Regions from separate parts of the Paenibacillus sp. LRG-1 genome, predicted to be linked through region 1. Evidence: predicted binding sites of a transcription regulator. Region 1 holds the regulator's gene; each other region holds the start of a gene.
The links. Region 1 encodes LexA, which represses DNA repair genes until DNA is damaged. Its sites were predicted from a motif close to CGAACATATGTTCG; they were not measured.
Positions count from the first base shown of each region.

Region 2: addB (helicase-exonuclease AddAB subunit AddB) is a predicted target of LexA. The motif match lies at 5,045-5,058, and genes of this name have one in related genera.
Region 3: ACUUJN_RS16620 (YhjD family protein) is a predicted target of LexA. The motif match lies at 2,869-2,882, and genes of this name have one in related genera.

Region 1 is NZ_CM170126.1:3,332,261-3,340,123, forward strand. Features, by position in the region: gene ACUUJN_RS14540 (HAD family hydrolase) at 1-135, opposite strand, end outside; gene ACUUJN_RS14545 (hypothetical protein) at 290-799, opposite strand; gene ACUUJN_RS14550 (DUF896 domain-containing protein) at 920-1,126, opposite strand; gene ACUUJN_RS14555 (LysM peptidoglycan-binding domain-containing protein) at 1,235-1,603, opposite strand; gene lexA (transcriptional repressor LexA) at 1,792-2,418, shown strand; gene ACUUJN_RS14565 (hypothetical protein) at 2,701-3,003, shown strand; gene ACUUJN_RS14570 (hypothetical protein) at 3,240-3,404, shown strand; gene ACUUJN_RS14575 (hypothetical protein) at 3,445-3,585, shown strand; gene ACUUJN_RS14580 (PLAT/LH2 domain-containing protein) at 4,285-4,776, shown strand; gene ACUUJN_RS14585 (hypothetical protein) at 5,630-5,737, opposite strand; gene ACUUJN_RS14590 (CPCC family cysteine-rich protein) at 6,623-6,892, opposite strand; gene ACUUJN_RS14595 (hypothetical protein) at 7,397-7,780, opposite strand; gene ACUUJN_RS14600 (hypothetical protein) at 7,793-7,863, opposite strand, start outside.
Region 2 is NZ_CM170126.1:4,072,959-4,080,821, reverse strand. Features, by position in the region: gene ACUUJN_RS17960 (16S rRNA (uracil(1498)-N(3))-methyltransferase) at 1-468, shown strand, start outside; gene mtaB (tRNA (N(6)-L-threonylcarbamoyladenosine(37)-C(2))-methylthiotransferase MtaB) at 470-1,813, shown strand; gene ACUUJN_RS17950 (NUDIX hydrolase) at 1,918-2,352, shown strand; gene ACUUJN_RS17945 (Na/Pi cotransporter family protein) at 2,342-3,364, opposite strand; gene ACUUJN_RS17940 (class I SAM-dependent rRNA methyltransferase) at 3,508-4,887, shown strand; gene addB (helicase-exonuclease AddAB subunit AddB) at 5,125-7,863, shown strand, end outside.
Region 3 is NZ_CM170126.1:3,724,109-3,731,971, forward strand. Features, by position in the region: gene ACUUJN_RS16605 (DUF2188 domain-containing protein) at 50-499, shown strand; gene ACUUJN_RS16610 (YitT family protein) at 566-1,270, opposite strand; gene ACUUJN_RS16615 (DMT family transporter) at 1,733-2,623, opposite strand; gene ACUUJN_RS16620 (YhjD family protein) at 2,931-3,332, shown strand; gene ACUUJN_RS16625 (spore germination protein) at 3,556-5,019, shown strand; gene ACUUJN_RS16630 (GerAB/ArcD/ProY family transporter) at 5,012-6,103, shown strand; gene ACUUJN_RS16635 (Ger(x)C family spore germination protein) at 6,100-7,221, shown strand; gene ACUUJN_RS16640 (transglycosylase domain-containing protein) at 7,236-7,863, opposite strand, start outside.

The sequences.
Region 1 (7,863 bases):
TTCCTCCAGAGTTTTTGGATCAACGCCTGCTTCACGGGAGCCTGTTTGACACGCTGCATCAAATGCCTCTTCTACACTACGTTCATCCCACAAAAGGGTATCATCAAGATCAAACATTACCGCCTGAATCGTCATCTGAATTATCCACTCTCTTTCCACAGTATATGTACGCCTATTTGCTTGATTAAGCATTTGAATCGTTATGTGTGCCCATATTAAGCAAGCGGCCGCAGCATGTTATATGAAATAACATCATACGGCCTTTGTTACAGAGCTACAGGCAAATCAGTTATTTCTTGTCTACCTGTATCTGATTGGATAGCGCAAACTTCTCAAGTCGCTCTGCAATGGCATCCGTGTCATAGCGACCTAATGATTTTGTGAAAATAAAATTACCACCCTTACCTTTTCTTTCAACGGTTACGTAACCCTTTTCAATCTTGATGGCTTTCATGTCCCCTGCCGTCATTGGACGTTCTCTACCACCTTTCAGCATATAGAGAGTATCCTTTCCCACTTTCAAATAAGGACGACGGATGAAAAAGATAACAGCCAGCATCAAGTACAGGCCGAATACAAGCCAATCCATCCCTCGCATACCGGTCTTAGTCAAAAAGTAACTCATAAGCATGTACAATACAGAAAGACCAGCCAGCATAATTGGCACAGTAATGTTACGGCCACGGAAAATATCCATTGTAGAACCTGCGCCGCTAATGGTTTGAATGCCTTGCTTTTTGCGCGATTTATTTAAATGCGCTGTGTTTTTGCGTACTTTTCTTTCAAATGATCGGGCCATCTCTCAATTCCTTCCCAGATATATTACATTAAAACAATTGCCTCAAAGCTGATCTATATAGATACCATAAAAGGTACCTAAAACAAAAGGCAAATTGCAGGCTTGGGCACTTTAACAACATTAATGCTTCAGCCCGTCATTTCCTTTCGATGTATCATCGTCCACAAATTCAATCGTCTCAAGCTGCTGCCGAAAATTACGGCGAATGTTACCTAAATAAATTTCCCGAAGATTGGCGCGCTCTGTGGCTTCCTCTTCCGTCAAACCCTCGGATTTTGCTTTGCGCGCTAATTCATTAATGCGCTGTACCAAGCTGTCTATATCCAAATTGTGTCCCCTCCATAAAAGCAAAGATATAATACACTTTGACATGTAGAAAAGAGCTTGTCAAGGCTCCCGTATTACGCTCCCTGACAAGCTCTAATAGTCTATAGATCAGAAGTTAGGAAGCTTGAGTACCTGACCTGCCTGCACTCCCCGATCCTCCAAACCGTTAATCCGCACAATTCCTTCTATATATACCCGTGTATCCATTCGTTCCGGTTTATGATTTGCGGCAATCTCCCACAACGTATCCCCAGGTTGTACGGTCAGTTTAGTCACTTCTTCCTTGGAAGCTGAAGGTGCCGCGAAAACTGTAAGTACACCTGCCCCTGCAATCCAAGCAACAATCACTATAATAAGAAGCTTAAGTAAAAGAGTATTGGTAATAATCTGCATAAAACGTGCCCTACCCTCTTTTCGAGTCTCCTGTAAATTTTCTAAATTCATCGGAAAAATACTTTGATAAGTGCTATATTTCATCATTGGCTGTGTCCTCCAAACGTTTGTTCTTATGTTTTCACAATATAACACGAACATTTGTTTTGTTCAATAGAAAAGAGAACAAAAGTTCGTAATTATTTTTAGGGATTATTTAGAACTTATGTTTGTACGAACGGAGGTTCTATGCTATAATTTTCCCAAACGTTACTAAATGGGGTTGATACGGTATGTCTAAGATTTCGAGCCGCCAGCAGGCCATTCTTGAATTTATCCGCAATGAAGTGCGTCTAAAGGGATACCCCCCTTCTGTACGCGAAATAGGCGAGGCTGTCGGATTAGCCTCCAGTTCTACGGTTCATGGTCATTTGGATCGTTTAGAGAAAAAAGGACTCATTCGCCGCGATCCTACAAAACCACGGGCTATTGAGTTACTCGGTCAAGACGAATCGGATAACAGCAACTTGATTAATTACTCCATTAGTCGTGTCCCCGTCGTCGGCAAAGTAACTGCTGGCCTTCCTATTACGGCGACAGAAAATATTGAAGATTACTTTCCTCTTCCCCAACACTTTGTTGGTGAGGATAAAATATTCATGTTATCTGTTGTAGGCGAAAGCATGATTGAAGCTGGTATTGCTAACGGAGACTATGTAATCGTACGTCAGCAGCAGACCGCTGATAATGGTGATATTGTTGTAGCTATGACAGATGAAGACGAAGCTACAGTTAAAACCTTCTACAAAGAAAAGGATCATATCCGGCTTCAACCTGAAAATCCAGCCTTTGAACCGCTTCGCCTGACACACGTCAGCATTTTGGGCAAGGTTGTAGGACTCTTCCGGGACTTCCACTGATTTCTCGTTCTTTCTTCCCCGTTATTCTATCCACTAATATAAAACCGGCTGCCTAGGGCAAGCCGGTTTTGTATTGCTATTATGTTTATTATGTATCTCACAACTTTTTTTTCATTTCAGCAACCTATCCCTATTTTTTCTACTAAAAATCAGCCTCCTCATCTCAAATAATTCCCCACTGACCTTGAGCAGCTATACTGTCATGGGCAAAACTAATAGATCTTTCTTTGTTTTAGATAAATATGGTATATTAATTACTTATAGCTCTGTAGGAGGAATTAAATGAAAAAAATTATAATTTCAGCGTTTGTTGTGATATTTATCGCCATAAGCTGTGTAGTTCCAACAATGGATCATTTGTATGCAAAAGAGAACTCCCACATAACAACTTACGACCGTATTAAGTATATACAAATACTTATCCATTTCAGGTATTTAGAAAAGCAACTCGAAGCTGTAATTTTCGAAAGAAATAATTATCCAGAAGACAGCCAAGAATATAAACAGCTCTCTGAACAACTGAATCATATTCTTGCTCAAGAGGCGTACTACGAGAAAAAACTTAACACTCTTAATAGTAAATAATTTTCATACTAACTGCCTATTATCTTTATCTACACTATTAGACTCATGCCGACCTGCCTATAACATTCTCCTGCAACGTAAAGTTGAAAAGGCGAAGACAGGTTCGCATGAGTTTTTTTATTATCCATTAGGAATATAGGTACTAGCTTCTTTTTGCTTTTAATAGATTTATGCTGATACATTACTATCACAATTGACATATGTATATAGCAGAACTAAGCAAAGGAGATATGCAGATGATCAGAAATAGAGTTAAAACGTATAAGCATCGCATCGGGAAAAACAGATATCTGGTCGTTAAAGTCTTTCAAGCCGCAGCTGCTAAAACAGGAAGCGGAAATGCACTAGCAACCAATGCCTTGAATATCAAAATTTCCAAGCGTAAGCATAAACGCCACTAAGATTTAACCGTACCTTCATTTCTTGAAGGGAGGTGATATTATGAGCAGAAGACATTGCAAACGTGATTTAAGAAGAAGAAGATTAAACATCCGTTCCACTCAAAGAGCCATTGCGCGTGCAAGAGGTAACGCACTGGCTGTTAATCTGTTTAGCGTAAATGATAGACAACGCAGACGTTAATAATCGTTTTCAAGCAAAAGCGGGAAGGATTCTTCCTGCTTTTTTTGTGTTAAACGATACACCCAACTCCTAAATTCCATAGAACTGCTAAATTCAGTTGCCTTCCTTTTAAATACCATACATATTCAACTATGCTTCCACTGGTTAAAACAGAAGCGAAATGGTACCCAGTCAAAAGCAGCAGCATTCTTGACTCAAATACTTTGTGTACAACTGACCACACCTATAGCCCTCAAACTTGCTTCAGCTTTTTTCACTTAAGTATTCCGGCTGTATATCCGTCCATGGTTTGTACGTTGCTGCATTGTTTGCTCAATTTTTTATTTTAAAACTTTATAAGGCCCCACTTGCCCACCACCGTATTCCACAAACTCCATCATATCCTACTCAACGGCTGGACTACAGATGCTCTTATCTGACTTAATGCAGCTGAAAACAATTCGATATTGGATCAACACTTCATATGTATGATTCATGTTGATCAACTCGACAATTCATTCTGGATAAGCGCTAAAAATCCTTCTCTAAATAATCATACCCTTACATGATTATTTAGAAAGCTAATATCCGACACATAAAGATAAAATACAACAAACAAAGACAAGAAAAAAATTTCTCTTCACAACCAATGAACTATGTACAAATACATTACACATGTATAACATTAAATACAAATACTAGAAAGGTGGTAACAATTTAATGAAAAAAGTATCTTTACTAGCATCAGTAGCAATGCTTATCTCATCTGTAGCTTTTGCTGCACCTTCTTTTGCAGATCAGGTCACAAGTGACACTTATAGTTCATTACAAGACTCAAATAGAAGTATAGAGTCTGTTACGCCTTTTGCTAATGTTGAATATGTCGTTACTGTAAATACGGCCAATCTCAAAGATGCCGGAACAGACTCGAACATCTCTATAACTCTGTATGGTTCTAATGGAGATTATGCTACCGCTACACTCAATGGTAGCTTTGAACAAGGAGATTCCGATACAACAAGAATCAGCACTAGTAACCTAGGTGACATCAGAAAAATTACTATTAGAACTGATGGATCTGGGTATAAACCAGGTTGGAAAATCGCTAATGTCAAAATATCTGGAAACGGGAAAACTTTCTCATTTGCAGGTCCTAACCGTTGGCTTGGTGACGGCGGTTCCGCAGATTCCGAAACACTTTTTCCATCCTAAAACAAATATTCATACAAAAGACTCTGTCGATATTTGGATAGAGTCTTTTAGTTTTGGATGAATAATCCTACTAAAATTGTATCGCCGTAATTATAACCCCATCTCAAGAATCAATTTTAAGAATAAACTCACTAATGGGAAAAATGTTATGTAATTTTGCTATATAAACAAAAGCTAAGAAATGGCCGCTGGAAAAACATATTGAATCTACCAAGAAAATCATAGCTTTAAAAAGAATTCAAGCATCAAATCACAACACCTAATTTTTTCGATTTAGCATGTCTCTTTTAGTCTCAATACTTTTAAGTTGATCATGTACATTTTCGAATATTGGATTATTATTTCCATCTACCTGACTTAGCGTAGCTGCGAACAGTTCGGTATTCTACTTTACCACTTTGTACTTATGATCAACAGTTACATTACTCTCTTGTATTTTCACAATAATCTCATCCCCAATAGCCGCCAGTGAAAGCAATTAACCCTCAAGCCAATTCTCTTATCATAGGATACCTCCAAAGTATAATAAATCTTCTAAATACTATAAAAGATGTGTCAAAGTATCGTGCGTATTATCGCAAATAAAAGACTCATACCAGTTATTGTTGCAAACTAATAAGGCCCTATCTGAGATTAAATTTAGGTATTAGGAAGGATTATACCCATTCAATGAAACATTCCCCTTCTTACAAAATACAATAAGCGCAAATCTATTATGGCAGGAAATCCACCAAGTATTCGCCAAAAGAGAAGCGAATACTGTAGCTATTGCCAAATAGCTTATGCGCTCATTGAGTTCAACTATTTGCCATCCATGAGTGAAGTGGTATTATCCAACAGTTCTTTTCACGAATTAAACCCAAAGTGATTTAGTGATGATAACTAAGAGAATAAAGAGCACTAAAATTGCCGCTGTAGAAGTCCATACACCGCCGCCACCTGCACCTTCATATGCACCCATGTCTTAAACCTCCTTTATTTGTCGTTCACCTTAATATATGTATAAATACGTTCAGTGATAGGGCATGCAGGTAAACAAAACAAAGGCTCACACCCAGATAAACCGGTAGAGCCTAATAATCTTTATAAAAGAATTAATTTCAAGATGATTACCAACAAAATGAAGAGTGCCAAGACAGCAGCTATCGATGTCCAAATCTTCCCGGCCGTCTCTTCGTAACCTCTTTCTATTCCTCTCACACGTAACGCCTCCTTTGTTTACTCCACAGGCTATGCGAGGTCTTGTTTATGGGATGGACTTCTAGGAAAATAAAAACACTTTACCAGCGTATCCAGCAAGGTGCCACTGATGAAGAACTTTTACTATTGCCACAACTAAAGAACAACAAGAAGGACTCCTACAGCATTTAGCTGATAGAGTCCTTCTTTATATCTGCCTTAATTCAATTTAATTGCATTGAGTTATGGCTTCGAGTATATATTTTTCACTCCTCAAGACTCAATTAATGAATTCTACTATATTCCAAAACAATAAACATCCCGTCAGCGCATGCCAGTAGGGTATCACCCATTCTTTCGGATTATGCAACGGTTTGGTGATATTTCAAAAGAATTTATGTAAGGTCAAGCTACTCGCCTTACGATATTAAACGTTCTGTCCAGTTCCAAGTACCTTGGCTTGTTACTTTGATCTTATCCCCAACGATAAAAAAGGCCGTTTTTGTGGTGGAATCCCCGAAGAAGCCCTTGTACCACTCTTTGCCTGGCTAATCGATTAAACCCTTCGGCGCGTTCCAGTGCCACCCCACATATCTATATTTGCTCCTTCAAAAACTTCAAGAAAATTCCTCTTAACATTAGATGGAAAGTAGAACTAACGTTCCAGTTAGTTATAGGGTTCCCAGTTCGTATCGCGTATATCTTTATCTGAGGCTTTTCTCACAAACTCTATGCATTTTTCTTCGCAAGCGCCAAAAACTTTATAATTTTGCTGGCCCTGTCTTAAAGATACTATGTTTGCCCCGCCATCATAATCAGGATCTGCAAACTGAATACCATCATCTTCCCAAAAACAAATTTCACAAATATCATAGGTTCCAGGCGGTTCATCGTTTAAGGTTTTGTAACCACAGCAAGGACAAGTATATTTTCCCACCGCTATAAGACCTCTCCTTATTATGTATCTATTTTTTTGTTCCGTTAGCCAGTTAAGTGAGTCCTTCATTACTTGTAATTAAAGGAGATAGGAAGATATCTTTCGGATAAATCGCTTTAAACTTTAAACATCAATATATCGGTCTGTATATCCTGTCTGTATCTGTATCAATCACATAACCAACCTCTGTGTCATCTTCAAAACGCAATCGATTAAAATTATGAAGTCGACAAAATATATCAGGTAAATCTCTAATATTAAGAGTTATCATTTTTGCTTGTATATACTTTTGATATAGTTCTTCTTGTGTGCATTGGTGACCAGTAATCAAATTTTGAAAAAAGTAACCTTCAATTTTAATAATCATAAAATCACCACTGGTGGTTAACCATTTTTTATAAATTTAGAATACTTACATAACAATTACTCAACTAAAGCGCATATTAACTTAACCTTAGTGAACAAATTAAAGCTCCCTTTCTAACACATTTGCTATGATAACTTCTATTTTTCTATTAATTTATTGAATATTTCTCTATCTTTGGAAGTAAAGTCGGAAATCCGTTTCTTTTGCTCGTACGTGTTGGTACTTGAATCCAATTTAATGAAGCCTTTTTCACCAATCAAATACACAATATTTTTTTTCATCTTATATGACACAATATTATCAACAGCATTTTCCAGTGGATCAGCAAGATGATTATAAAGTATTAAAGGGTCGTGTGGCCCCCCTCTGAAAATTTGAAAAGTCCCGTCACCAAAATATTCTACGGTATCTTTGCCTGATGGGTATTTATACTTCGTATTATCTCCAGAACTCACCAGGAAAATTAGAGTAGTAGTTGTAACTAGTATAGCTATCAAGATAAAGATGTATCTGTGCTTCATCCAATTCACACCTCACTTCCAAGCTTTTCTTGTATCAGTTACTGTAACATAAGATGTATACTCTTTGAGCGTCCCCCATGATT
Region 2 (7,863 bases), 740 kb from region 1:
ATCGGAGCAACCGGGTTTGTACCGTTTTTGTCCGAGCGTACGGTCGTGCAGTATGATGCCAAAAAAGAAGGCAAGCGACTGGAGCGTTGGCGCAAGATTGTGAAGGAAGCGGCTGAACAAAGCCACCGTAACCGGATTCCAGAAATTAGCGCGCCCATGACGTGGAAAGAACTTCTGGCTTCTTTTGCTGGGTATGATTTGATATGTTATTGTTATGAAAAAGAGCAGGGTAAACAGCTACGGGATGTAATCCAGCCTTTGGCAGGACAATGGGCGTCGACGGACATGCCGCGAGTTCTGCTGGTGGTAGGCCCGGAAGGCGGCTTTACTGAAGCGGAAAGCCTGGAGGCCGAGCAGGCCGGGGCACAGTCTACAGGACTGGGAAGACGTATTTTGCGTGCGGAGACCGCAGGAATGGCTGCATTGGCATGCATTTTATATGAGACAGGAGAAATGGGAGGGGTTTAATATGCCGTCAGTGGCATTTTACACATTGGGCTGTAAGGTAAACTTTTATGATACAGAAGCGATCTGGCAGCTGTTTAAAAATGAAGGTTATGAACAGGTGGACTTTGATGAGCAGACTGCTGATGTCTATCTTATCAATACATGTACCGTTACGAATACCGGTGATAAAAAGAGTCGTCAGATCATTCGCCGCGCGATTCGCCGGAATCCAGATGCCATTGTGGCAGTGACGGGCTGTTACGCCCAAACTTCTCCTGCCGAAATTATGGATATTCCTGGCGTAGATCTCGTTATCGGGACTCAGGATCGGGACAAAATCATTCCGTTCGTGCAGGAAATTCAAGAAACGCGTCAACCGGTGAACGCCGTGCGCAATATTATGAAAACGCGTGTATTTGAGGAAATGGATGTGCCTGATTTTGCTAATCATACTCGGGCCTTTTTGAAAATTCAGGATGGGTGCAATAACTTCTGTACCTTCTGCATCATTCCGTGGTCGCGGGGTCTATCCCGTAGTCGTGATGCTGCGAGTATTATTGCACAGGCGCGTCAACTGGTACACGCAGGCTACAAGGAAATTGTACTCACAGGTATCCACACTGGCGGTTATGGTGACGACATGGATAATTATGACCTATCTGATCTGTTGTGGGATCTGGAGAAGGTGGAAGGGCTGGAGCGTATCCGTATCAGTTCGATTGAAGCCAGCCAGATTGATGAAAAAATGCTTGATGTACTGAACCGTTCCACCAAGCTGGTTCGTCATTTTCACATACCGCTTCAGGCGGGGGACGACACCGTGTTGAAACGGATGCGTCGCAAGTACACGACAGAAGAGTTTTATAACAAAATGCTTATGATTCGCAAGGCAATGCCAGATGTAGCGATTACTACGGATGTGATTGTCGGCTTCCCTGGGGAGACGGATGAAATGTTCCGCAATGGCTATGAGCTGATGAAAAAAATCGATTTTTCAGAAATGCACGTGTTCCCGTACTCCAAGCGCAGTGGAACTCCTGCGGCGCGTATGGAGGATCAGGTGGACGAAGACGTGAAAAATGCACGAGTGCATGAGCTGATACAACTGTCAGAGCAAATGCAATTGGCGTATGCTGAGAAGTTTGTAGGTCAGGTGCTGGAGGTCATTCCGGAAGTTGCACCGAAAGGGACCGAAGATAGCGGCATACTCCATGGATATAGTGACAATTATATTCAACTGGCGTTTGAAGGTACTGAGGATCTGGTTGGCAAGGTATGCCGCGTGAAGCTGACGAAGGCGGGCATTAATGAAAGTGAAGGCCAATTGGTTCGCGTACTAGAGAATGGGCTGCAAACAGCTCTGTAAGAACAAAAAAAGCCTGAACAGGCAATAGAGATGGCAAACAAGGATTTCGCCTTTCCTTACAGAGAGGACGGAATCCTTGTTGCGCAAGGAAGGGAGATTACAGGATGGCAGCAAAAAAGGAAATTTCCGCAGGCGGCGTTGTGTTTCGCAAACAGGGGGAGCAACTTGAAATTCAGCTCATTACTGACCGATATGGCAAGGTATCCTTGGCTAAAGGGAAAATGGAGTTGGGAGAAACAATCGAACAGACGGCTTTACGTGAAATTCGCGAGGAAACAGGGTTGAACGGGCGGATTATCCAGCATGTAGATATGATTGCTTATACGTATCATCATCCAGAATTTGGGGAAGTAGATAAAGAAGTACACTATTATCTCGTAGAGGCACTGGATGGGGATTTACAGGCACAGATTGAAGAAATTAAAGGAGTTGCGTGGCATACGCCTGAGGAAGCATGGCGTCTCCAGCGCCAGGGTGGATATGACAATAATGATGTCATTTTAAGCAAGGCGCTGTCCATGCTAGGAATTAACGTTTGATTCTGTGGGGAGATATACGATCCTCTAAACGCGTCCACACAGGTAGATAGCAGAGAGGCAAAACCAGCAGAGAGCTAATAACGTTAAACAGAGTTTGGGCATGGGCTACTTTAGCTCCGGGCTCGGTAGATATCCAGGCAGCGGCCATCTCCAGACCAGGGATCAACGGCATAAAGAGCAAGGCTCCGCCTACGTTCAGCAGCACGTGGGACCAGGCCACAAATTTGCCGGACACGCTGCCGCCAACAGCGGCAATGAGGGCGGTTACGCAGGTGCCTACATTGGAGCCGATGACGATGGCGATCCCCACATCGGCTGGCAAGGCTCCCGCAGCGGCAAGGCTAATCGCCATGCCAATGACGGCTGCGCTACTGTGAACCAGCGCGGTCAGGCAGGCTCCAGCAGCGAAGGCCCACCACATGTTGGCCGCAGCGTGATCAAGAAACCAGCGGAATAGTCCGGCCTGCTCAATCCAGGGGCCGACTGTTTGCATTACGCGGATACCTGCCAGAATCAGCGAAAATCCAGCAAAGACGAGGCTGATATATTGTACAGCCTGCGGACGGCTAAGCCCATTGGAGCCGGGTGAAGCTCCGGCGGACGCATACTGGCGATTGGGGACAGCTTCACCCCACAGGACGGCAGTGCTCCAGCATAGCAGTGAGCCGCAGAGCAGCGGAACAGCCAGCATGCCAAGCTGGAGCCCCATCAGCTCAGTGGTCAGGCAGGTGCCGATATTGGTGCCGAGAATGATGCCGAGCGTGCGGCCGTAGGTCAACAGCCCGGCGTTAACCAGTCCGATCGTCAGCACCGTTACGGCGGTGCTGCTTTGCAGCAGGGCCGTAATGCCTGAGCTGAACAGCATGCCCCGCCAAGGGGAAACTGTGGCGCGGTTCAGCCAGCGGGTGAGGAAGGGGCCGGCTAAATGCCGGAGGGCTGCTTCCATCAGCTTCATCCCGCCCAAAAAAATAAACAGCCCGCCGCACAGTGGGAGTATAACATGTATAAACACGGGCATAGCCCCCTTTTCTAGGTGAAAATACTTATGTAACAGCCTATGATCTGTCGGGGACAGCCATGACAAGCATGGCTGAGCTCTTTTTTACGGAACGATATTAAGGACTTTGAGTAATCCAAGAATGGGAGTGAAGGATTTTGCCTTCAGTAATATTAGAACGCAGCCGTAAAAAAAGGCTGGAGCACGCACACCCTTGGGTGTTTAAAAACGAAATAGCCAAGATCGAAGGGGACCCAGAGGCAGGCGATTTGGTCAGTATCGTTAACCATCAGGGGCGTTATTTGGCGACAGGTTACTATAATCCAGCTTCACAAATTACAGTGCGTGTGATGTCCTACGAGCCGCTGGAAGCAATGGATCAAAACTTTTTTGCCCAACGCTTTCGCAAATGTCTGGAGCACCGCGAACGTTTTGTGACCGGGGGAAACGCTTATCGGTTGGTGTACGGCGAGGCTGATTTTTTGCCTGGACTGATTGTAGATCGATTTGGTGATGTGTTAGTCGTGCAGTTGTTAACGCTTGGCATGGATCGGCGCAGGGAAGAAATCAGGGATGCGCTCGTTGAAGTAGTGGGTCCTGTTGGTATATATGAGCGAAGTGATGTATCCATCCGTGAGCTGGAAGGATTGGAACAAACGAAGGGTCCTTTGTACGGTGATTGCCCGCGTCATGTGGTAGTGACGGAAAATGGCCTGCAAATCAAGGTTGATATCGTAGAGGGCCAGAAGACGGGTTATTTCTTTGACCAGCGTGAAAATCGTGCGGCCATAGCACCGTTGATGACAGGTTGGGGAGCACGTAGTGGAATTACGCTACAAGAAGTAGCTGCAGACTCAGGGGATGCGGGCACAACGGTCATGAAGCCAGTGAATAAAAGTGGTAAGGTTGTTGAATTCCCATTCTGGGATGGCGCAACCGTATTGGAATGTTTTTCGCACACGGGAAGCTTTACGCTCAATGCATGTAAACATGGTGCTAAAAAAGTAACTTGTCTTGATATTTCAGAGCATGCGATTGAAAGTGCGCGGGATAATGTCAAGCTGAACGGTTTTGAGGAACGCGTTGAGTTTGTCGTCGACGATGCTTTTCAATATTTGCGCAATCAAGTGAAAGGTGTAGAGGAACGCAATGCACGAGCCGGGGGCAAAGGAGATACATCCAAGCCGCTGACAGCAGGTGGCGGACGCACCTTTGACGTGGTCATTCTTGATCCGCCAGCCTTTGCCAAAACGAAGAACGCTGTCAAAGGAGCTACACGTGGATATAAAGATATCAACCTGCACGGGATGAAGCTGGTCAATGAGGGCGGCTATCTGGTGACTGCGAGCTGCTCGTTCCATATGCGGCCAGAGTTGTTTTTAGATACCATTGAGGAAGCGGCGGCAGATGCCGGCAAAATCCTTCGTCTGGTAGACTGGAGAGCGGCTGGTAAAGACCATCCTCAAATTTTGGGTGTGGAGGAAGGCCATTACTTGAAATTCGCCATCTTTGAGGTGCGCAGCCGGACACAGCTGTAGGTTTCATACAAGGTCAAAGTCAATCGCCTTTTTGGTGATTAAATAGGTAAAATAGACTCGTTTAGGTATAAATCAGTCCTGTAGAGAAGGCATGCACCAAGCCAATCTGCGGGACTGATTTGTTTTTTTAGAGGGAGGAAGAATTGCTACAACATGGCAAACGTACGTTCTTTTCTCCCTTGCCTGATATGCTATACTGTTTAATAGAATGTTGTTCGTTGGAAAGGAGGCCGCATCATGTCGGTTCGCTTGTTGATTGGCCGCTCTGGGAGTGGTAAAAGTACGTTAATCCGCAATGAAATGACGTCTATGTTACGCGAGGAGCCGCTAGGTAAGCCTATGCTGTTACTTGTACCGGAGCAATCGTCATTTGCTTCTGAGCATGCGTTACTTACAGAAGCCGGAAACGGTATTCAGGGGTCGGTGCGCGCCCAAGTGATGGGATTTCATCGTCTTGCCTATTTAGTTATGCAGGAAACCGGGGGTTCAGCACTGGTGCCTGTAACGGAAGAAGGCAAGAAGATGCTTTTATATAAAATTATTCGTCGTCGCAAGGATGAACTGAGTTTGTTTAAGGATTCGGGAGACCAGCTCGGCTTTGTGGATCGGTTGAATACATTGTTTACGGAGCTAAAGCAGTATGGAAATGATACTCGGTCTGTACCGGAGCAACTGGAGCGAATGAACGCTGCTGGAGAGTCAACTCCGATTTTGCGCGGCAAGCTCAAAGATATCAGTCTAATCTATGAGGATTTTGAACGAGAGCTGACGCTTAAATATATTGACGGTGAAGATACGCTGCGCATGCTGGCAGAACAGATTGCTGAGTCTTCCCTTGTGCGTGGGGCAGATATTTGGATGGATGGCTACCGCAGGTTTACACCACATGAATACAAGGTGGTGGAGCAGCTTATGCTGCACGCTTCTTCGTTGACGGTGGCGCTGACTTGCAACCGCAGCTACGAGAGCGGACAGCTTCCGCATGAGCTGGATTTGTTTCATCCCTCAGCGGCTACGTATGTAAAGCTCAAAGGAATGGCAGACGAGCTGATGATAGAGACGCAGACACAATTACTGCGCCCTGATCCGCTGCCGAGATTTAAGGAGCGTCCGGCGTTGGCGTATTTGGAGGCTAACTTTGAACATCGTACAGGGTTACGGAATCAGGAACAATGGATGCGGCTGCAGCAGCTACGAGAGCAGTGGACAGAAGAACAGCCGGAAGGCATAAAACTGTACACTGCGGCTAATCGCCGTGCAGAGCTGGAAGGGGCTGTACGCGAAATGCGTCGTCTGGCCCGAGATGAGGGCGCTCGTTATCGGGAGATGGCCCTGTTTGTACGTCATATTGAAGATTATGAGCCATGGGTGGAACCGATATTCAAACAATATGAGGTTCCAGTATTTCTGGATCAGCGGAGAAGTGTTTTGCATCATCCCTTAGTGGAATTGATTCGGGCTTCGCTGGATATCGTGCAGCGTCGTTGGCGATATGAGGATGTATTCCGTGCGGTCAAAACAGACCTTCTCCTGCCGCTGGATGGTCGGGTGAGCCGTGAGGAGATGGACCGTTTGGAAAACTATGTACTAGCCTGCGGAATACAAGGCAGCCGTTGGACAGACGGTCGCCCGTGGCAGGCTGTGCCCAGCTTGTCACTGGAGCTGGAGGAGCAGGAACGGAGCCGTCAACGGGATGAAACGTTGGATTTGATGGAACTGTGCCGGGATGTGATCGTGACGCCTTTACGTGCGTTTGAGAAACGTGTCGGCAAGGCACGAACTGCACTTGAGAAGTGTGAAGCGGTATATCTGTTACTGGAGGATGCAGAAATCGGCCACAAGCTGGACGCCTTCATTCATCAGGCAGAGGAAGCAGGAAAACCTGAGCAGGCGAAAGAGCATCGTCAAGTATGGGATGCGGTGCTTGAACTACTGGATCAAATTGTCGAAATGATGGGTGATGAGAGGCTGGATACCTCTTTGTTTGCGGGTGTGCTGGAAACGGGATTGGCTGAGTTCCGTATGGGACTTGTTCCGCCAGCTCTGGATCAGGTTCTAGTCGGAAACACGGACCGTACACGTGTGTCCGGTATTCAACATGCCTTTGTACTAGGTATGAACGAAGGTGTGATGCCGGCTGTGTTCCATGAGGACGGTGTGCTGAATGAGCAGGAGCGTACGGCATTAAACGAACGAGGCGTAGAGCTGGCGCCGGATATGACAAGACGTCTGTTGGACGAACGTTTTCTCGCTTATACGGCCCTTACTTCAGCCGGTAAAAGCCTGTGGATGAGCTATGCAGTGACTGATGAAGAAGGGAAGTCGTTGCTGCCGTCTGAGTTAGTACGACATGTGTGGCACCTGTTTCCTAGTCTGGACGAGCGTCCACTGGCTGGATACCCTTTGCCTGGAGATGCTTGGACGACGCAATGGGAGTATGCTTCTCATCCGTCTGAGGCATTGCCGCAGCTCATTGCGCAATTACGACATTGGCGACGTGGCGGTGACATTTTATCTCCTTGGTGGGAGGTATATAACTGGTATGCAAGCCAGCAAGGGCGTGAGAAGGACAAGCTGCGTCAGCTGTTGACCTCACTTTTTTACGAGAACCATGCCGAAATGCAGAAGGAAACGAGCCGCCGTCTGTACGGCAGCAAGCTGCGTACCAGCGTATCTCGTATGGAACGTTTTGTGGCATGTCCATTTTCGCACTTTGCCTCTCACGGTCTTCGTTTGAAGGAACGTCAAATGTATCGCCTGAAGGCCCCGGATATCGGACAATTATTTCATGCAGCGCTTGGAGAGATGGCGATCAATTTGCGTAAACGCAATGTCAGCTGGGGCAGTCTCAGCACGGAGGAATGCCGCCAAGAGGCGGAAAGTACAGTGGAGCGTTTGGCTCCTCGTCTGCAAGGCGAGATTTTAATGAGCTCCAAGCGGTATGGCTACATTTTGCGTAAATTGAAAGACATCGTG
Region 3 (7,863 bases), 390 kb from region 1:
GACAACGGGTAATACATAATACATCATCTGTTATAAGGAGTGTGCAACTATGCCTTGGAACAAACATGATTACCCTCCATCCATGAAAAACCTGGAGCCTCGTGTGCGAGAAAAAGCCGTCGATATTGCTAACGCCCTACTCCATGACGGCTATGAAGAAGGGCGCTCGATTGCGATTGCCACTTCCCAAGCCGAGGAATGGAACGATAATCATCCAGCCGAGCAAGATGAGAAACCGACAAAACATGAAAAACAGCATTCAAGCGAAAATCTGCACAACCATCATTCCGCTTCTTCCGATGCAAAGGAACCCATTCATGTGGTGCCGCACGAGGATCGCTGGGCAATCAAAGAAGAGGGACACAACCAGCCCATTTCAACCTTTAAACACAAAAATGAGGCGATTGACGAAGCTCAAAGTTTTGTAGAACACCAACAGATTTCTGCAATTATTCATGACCGGAATGGACGCATTCATTCAACTTTAAAGCCTTCCTGATAGAAGCTGAATACAGCGAAAGGGTGTTACGTAAGAAGATTTCTCTCCTGACGTAACACCCTTTCCTTATTGACGAAGGCTGTGGACGACCGGCACTGTTTTGGCAACCACCTTTTTAGCGGGAATAGCCGCTGGCAGTACCTTTTTCACAGGTCGGTGCAGTTGGAACGTGGTCGTCCATGTAATTATTTTTCCGGCAAGCCACACAGCCAGTATTGTAAACATTGTTTCCTTCATAGGCAGATACAACAATGATAATCCCAGTACGATGATGTCACTGACAATAAACACGTTGCCGATTTTCCACCCGCGCCACTCACTGATCAGCAGAGATAGGATATCATCGCCCCCGGTTGCTCCACCGAATCGCAGTACGATTCCGGCTCCCAAACCTGTAAGCACCCCACAAAGTAGAGCAGCTATCAGCAGATTTCCATGTAGATCTATAACCAGAGTCGAATACTTCTCAAATCCTGCATAAAACAGTGAAAAAGCGACGGCTCCGATTAACGCAAGCAGCATAAATCTTCTGCCCTTCAGTACCCATGCCAGCAATATGACGGGAATATCAAGCAACAACATACTCCATGCTGGAGATATGCCAAATGCGTAATGTCCCAGCAGGGCCAAACCTGCAAAGCCGCCTTCTGACAAATGATTTTGAGCATTAATGTGATAGTACGTAAAAGCTAAAATGCATGTTCCGAGCAACATGACAGCAATCTGTCTCAATGCTCCATTGTTCACGATAGATTCGTAAGTTTTCCTCATACAGGCTCCCTCGGTTTCTCGTAAGTTTGATGTGGATGAACCCACTCTTACGGAAGCTACCGGGTAAGATGTGCCTGGAGGACTTGGTCCTTCGCATGTACAATCCCCTCTTCCGCAGAGTTGGCTTTCGCAACTTGACGTTACTCCGCGGAAAAGCTAAGTATAAGACAGATCAAATCGTTTCCAAATCGTCCTTTGGGGAAGTATCCTTCGGGGACACATGGTATCCTGATCCTTTCTTTTGTGGAATAAAACTCCGACATTTCTGTGGTGCATATAATTCTATAATTTATTATACCACACCTTGTCACCTGCTAAACAGCTTGCTTTTTTGCTGCACCATATTTTATTTTATGTGTGAGCATGCTTTATTGTATGTGCGAATTAACGCATTATACCGAAGGTTTGGCGAATGCACATTTAATATAATAACCAAAGCGTATTTTATTTCTGTTTAGATTATTATTCACTTAATTTGGCGGTTCTACGCTGGTTGGCCATAAACACGCCTCCAAGTATAAGGACCAGCCCGGTCAGAACGTTCCAGCCGATATGTTCATTCAGGAGCAAAAAGCCCCATACAATGGCACTTACTGGTACAAAATACGTCACCGAAGAAGCAAATTCCGCACTCCCCCGCAAAATCATGTAGTTGAACAAAATATATGCTACTCCTGATCCCAAAACTCCCAGTCCTATAAGAGAACCCAATACACCTGGGTCAGAAACAATCGACAAATCAGGTCTCTCCACAATTGCCATCATAATGCCACCCCCTACCGCAGCACCAAACAGTGTCGAAAAAGTAGCCTGATACATGGAAAGATTGGAGAGAAAACGTTTGGAGAGCTGTGTTCCAAATCCGTAGCAGAGAGTCGCAAGCAGCATACATCCAAAACCCACAGGATCAACAGAAATAATAGATGCAGGATTAATACCCAATAAAATAATGATTCCTACAAAAGCGAGACCCATTCCTAACCACTGCATTCGATGAAAAATAGCCCCGAAAAAAACAAGCCCCACCAACATGGTCCATATTGGCGTGGTGGCATTCAATACAGAAGCCATGCTGCTAGCTATTCTGGTCTCGCTAAAACCGATCAGTGTCCATGGCAAAACCATGTTGACCAAAGCTACCAGAACAACCGATTTCCACGGAATGCTTTTGATTTCAAACGGCCTGCGCATAAGTAGCATTAATAAGACGATAAAAATAAATCCAAAGCTGGATCTGAGAAATACAATCGTCCACGGCCCTACTTGATGTAGCAACAACACCTTGATAAACATAAACGAACCGCCCCAAATGAGGCTCAACAATAATAAAGCTGCATATAACGAACGTGACAATATGTATACCTTCTTTCTCCACTTTCTTAAGTTAAATAGTAAAGGCTGACCGCAGCCAGAACGATCTCTCCTTTTATGTAAGTTTTTATCCAATAGCTTAACATGAACTCTGTTTGACTGTCATTGGCGATAAACGCATGAATTCTTTACACAATGGCACATAGGATATCGCTCCCTACCACTTTTCCAATAATTGATGATTGCTTTAGTAATGGAAAAATTCCTATGATGAGGGAGGTATAAACAGAACATACGTTCTATATACTGATTATATATTGTATTCTTACTCGGAGTAAAGGAGATTTTTATGCCAAACCAAAAGACACTAAACCACAAGAATAAAGCTCCTTTGCCTTCTGAAGAAGACGCAGGGCTGATCAAGATCTGTGTACTTCTAACTCTTGTGCTGGATGTGCTGGAACGAGACATTCGTATTATAAATACCTCTCCTCTAAAAATGCCCGATTTGTATGTTCGTAGCCTGACTGGAGTACAACAGCGCGTAGCTGTTCAATTAGCAGAGACAAAGGCGCGAATGAAAACACTAGGGGTTAAAATATACAGCGAAATCCGAAATCATGAAGGCGTAGAGGTTTTGTATGTATGCCGCGGCTATCAAAGGCGTTTTTTCATGCTTTCATCCTTTGCCCGCAGCGAGGTCCGACGGAAACTGGGACATTATCTGGGAATTGACCCCACCCAAGATTAAGCCCCCTTGTAATCTCGTCCCTAGTTCTTGCACGATTAATTTTCATTCCCTGCAAAATAACCAACCCACCTCCCATTTATCAACCTAAATTAAATTCTAGTATAAAACTATTGCGTTACGTGAAGTGAAGGTGATTCGAGAATGGATAAGTCACCATATCATGGATAAACTCAATCCATTTGACTCACATTATGCCTATCTCATCCAAAAAGGAGGTGCTCTCTTGGCTGGACATGACGCAGCTTCCGTTGAATTAAGTAGGAATGTTTCCTTTATTGAGCAAGCCCTTTTTTATACGGATGATTTAAAAAAGCAGGCGATTTCCGTTGACGGCAAAGACGGTATGCTGCTCTATATTGATTCGCTCGTAGATCAGGAGATGATTCAAACTCATATCCTGAGTGCCTTATATGAGAAAACCGATGCAGTCTCTCATCAAATGTTCACTACCTTAAGCAGTCAAAAAGACACCGACCTTCAAAATGCTGCTGATTCGCTTATTCAGGGATATTGCATTTTTATGATAAATGGAGCGGAGGAATTTTTTATCCTTTCTTCCGAAAAAACGTATGCTCGCAGTACGGACGAACCAGAAAACGAAGGGATTATTCGCGGACCGCACAATGGATTCATTGAGCAGTTATCCATCAATCTGAATCTGATTCGCAAACAAATTGTCACACCGTCACTGGTTGTACGCTACTTTTATGTGGGATCTAAAACCCGGACTAAAATCGCTATTGTCTATGTTCAAGACTTGGCTAATCCTGAGCTAGTGGAAGCAGTGAAAACGAGAATTAAAGCGATCTCCTCCGATATGGTGCTCCCCCCCGGTTTTATTCAAGAGTTTATTGAGGACAACCCTTTTTCCCTCTTCCCTCAACAACTCAGCACGGAACGACCGGATCGTGTGACCGCCAATCTAATGGAGGGACGCATAGCGATTTTGGCTGAAGGTAGCCCAACTGCTCTAATAGCTCCCGTCTCTTTTTTTGCATTTTACCAAAGCCCAGATGATTATCACGGTCGTTGGATTATTAGTTCATTTCTAAGAACGATTCGAATGATGAGCTTTTTGATCGCTTTTACGCTACCTGCCATTTACATTGCGACGATTGCTTTTCATCCAGCTATTTTGCCATTAGAGCTGGCGCATACCATCAAAAAATCACTGGAAAATGTTCCATTCCCAGCGATTGTGGAGGCTATGCTGCTTGAATTGATCTTTGAGGTGCTACGAGAAGCCGGGGTTCGTCTACCCAGTCGGGTTGGTCAAACTATTGGAATCGTTGGCGGTCTCGTCATCGGAGATGCTATCGTTCGGGCTGGTCTCGTGTCGTATACGATGATCATCGTCGTCTCGTTAACAGCCATTTCTTCTTTTTTAGTGCCTTCTCATGAAATGAGCTCAGCGGTTCGTATCCTTCGTTTTCCGATGATGATTGCTGCAGCCTTGTTTGGATACATTGGCATTGCTTTCGGTTTACTTTTTCTTACTATCCACCTTTGCAAGCTTGAGACCTTTGGTACGCCCTACTTTGCTCCTCTTGCACCATTCCGGCTCGGTGATATGAAAGATGTTTTTATCCGCTTTCCGATTTGGACATTCCATCAGCGACCATATGATTCCCAAGCCCAAAAATTGAAGCAGCAGAACGACTCTAGGAGCTGGAAAAGACGTGAATAAAGAAAGTACCATTGCATCGGGTCAACTGTTTTTTCTCATCATTAAGTTTGAGATTGGCGTAGATATTTTGTCACTTCCCTATCAGATGCACCTTTCAGCTAAAGGAGGGGGTTGGATATCTGTCATTATTGGTGGCCTTTTGATTCAACTCATTATTTTGATGTGCTGGCTCCTGCTAAGACGTTTTCCCTCCTCTTCGATTTATCAAATATTAACCCAGATTACTGGTTCCTGGATTGGAAAAGGATTGACTGTGGCTTACATTGCTTACTATCTGCTCATGGGTACCTCGGTTCTTGTGAACGCTTATGACGTCATTAATCGCTGGATGCTGCAATATACTCCCCGTTGGGCTATACTTGCCCTGTTTTTGTTCAGTAGCATATATCTGGTTCGCGAAAATTTAAGAACGATTGCCCGAGTACTTGTTTTAATTTCATTTCTGATTTTTCCCATGATGCTGTTAATTAGCTATGGTATAAAGCAGTCCAACCCGCTTTATCTGCTACCTCTGACTGAGGCGGGATGGCCCCGTATTATTGTCGGTTCAAAAGAAACGCTCCTAGCGATGTTTGGTTTTGAGTTCATTCTTGTCGTCTTTCCCATGGTTGAGGGCAAAAGTACAAGCAAGCTCAAGTCAATTCTGGCAGCTAACGCGATCGTGGTACTATTGTATTGTTTTACCGTATTTACCTGTACAACCGTATTCAGTCCCCAACAGCTTGAATTAATGCCGGAGCCAGTCATTTATTTGCTCAGATCCATTCCACTGGGGACGATGGATCGGGTCGATTTTATTTTTCTGCCGATTTGGCTCATTTCGATCTTTGGCGCTATAAGTGGATATTATTATGCGGCGTCTTACGGAATAAGCTATCTATTCAAGCAAAAAAGTCACAAAAAGGCGGTTCCCTTTGTTGTGCTCGCCTCATGTTGTATTGCCTATTTGCCTCAACGAAGAGAAGATTTCGAGCTTATTGGTTCCATAGCCAATAATTCTGCTTATTTTTTCCTAATTGTGTTCCCTTTTCTGCTGCTGATCCTATCCTATCTCTTCAAAAAAAAGGAGGGACCTGAAACATGAAAAAAAAGAGCAGAGCGCTTGGAATGCTAACTCTACTCATTTTTATAACAGGCTGCTGGGATCAGGACAATTTGAAGGATGCCCGATTGGCAAATGCATCGGCTTATGATCTCACTCCTGAAGGCATGTTGTTGCAAACGCTAGAGGTTGTAGACGATTCTCAAAGCAATCAAGGTAAAAGCACCAATGAAATTCATTCAGGCACCGGCCACTCCGTTCGGCAAAGTACAGACAAAATCCGAGCCAAAGTAACCGGGGATATCCGCTTTTTCAAATACGGAGTTATTCTGTATGGTACAAGCTTGGCCCGAAAAGATTTATATCCCTATCTGGATGTGCTGTATCGTGAGCCTGACCATCCGACTTCCCATGTCAAGGTAGCTATTGTAGATGGATTAGCTGGGGAAATAATAGATCAAAAAAGCATAGGTAGCCTCTTGATTGGCGAATTTATAACCAAAAAAATCAGAAGCCTTGAGGAAATGTGTATGTTCCCGGAAATGACACTGGAGACACTGCTCCCCCCAATGCTTGATCCGGGTCAAGATTTTGTACTCCCCTATCTTTCCAAAGAAGGAGAAGATATTACAGCACGTGGAATTGCCTTATTTCACGGACAAAAATTCACAGGAAGCCTAAGTAGTGAGCAAGGTGTTTTATATGTCTTAATGACTGGAAAGTGGAAAAATACAGCTCGCTTTGTAAAAAGGATACATCCCGGACCTGTCGGTGATGTGCAAAACTTTATTACGTATCAGGCTAAAATCCAGAATGTCAAACGTAGCCTTAAAGTGAACGTTCAGCGCGATGGACAAATTGATGTGGAGCTTAACCTAAAATTGCCTGTCGATATTGTTGAATATGCACGAAACCATCTTCAAGATAAAGCTAACGTACAGCGTCTGAACCGTCAACTTTCCGAAATCATGACCCAGGATGCGGAACAAATTATCCGTACACTTCAGGAAAATGGATGTGATGCCTTTGGCGTAGGCAGACAGTTGATCGCTCATTATCCAGCAGTATGGAAAAGTGTAGATTGGAATAAAGAATACCCCAATATCCGTTTTCATCCGCAGGTCACTGTAGACATTGTCGGGAACGGCATTTTAAACTAGGCCGTTCCTGCCGTTTAATTTTTGGGTTGATCAGATATTATTTCAGGATAAATAACTTCGTCAGATTTGGTTTTTGGAGTCTCACTCTGGCTTTGTGATTCAGAAGGAGTCACCTGCTCGTTCTCAACAGAAGGTTGCGGAGTATCTGTAGATGGCAAATCTTTATTCTCATCAGGCATATCTATCTCTGTGTCTGCGTCAGGAACAGTAGGATCCGTTTCCTCTGGTGGAATTTTCTCTTGATCTATTGCAGGTACCTCAACCTCTGGGACTTCTTTTTCCTTGATATCTGGTTTAGATGGGACCACTGGTCTAGCAGAACGCGGAAGCTGTTCTCTTCCAACTTCGGTAGGCACATACTTTTGATTAAACCAGTCAGTCACGAGTTGACCCGATTGACGGGAATAACGCCCTGGCAGCTTACCTGTAAGGCTAGAAACCGTAACTCTTACAACACCTTCCGGCCGTATAAAGTGCTTATTCTTAAAAAGCTCAGGCTGGTCCTTGACCGCCTCATTCATGATCAGTGCCCACACTGACTGTGCTCTGGAATGGCCTTCTTGAGATAATGTATTAACCTGTTGGCGGTAACCAGCCCAGACGCCTAGTGTAACGTCAGGTGTGTACCCCATAAACCACACA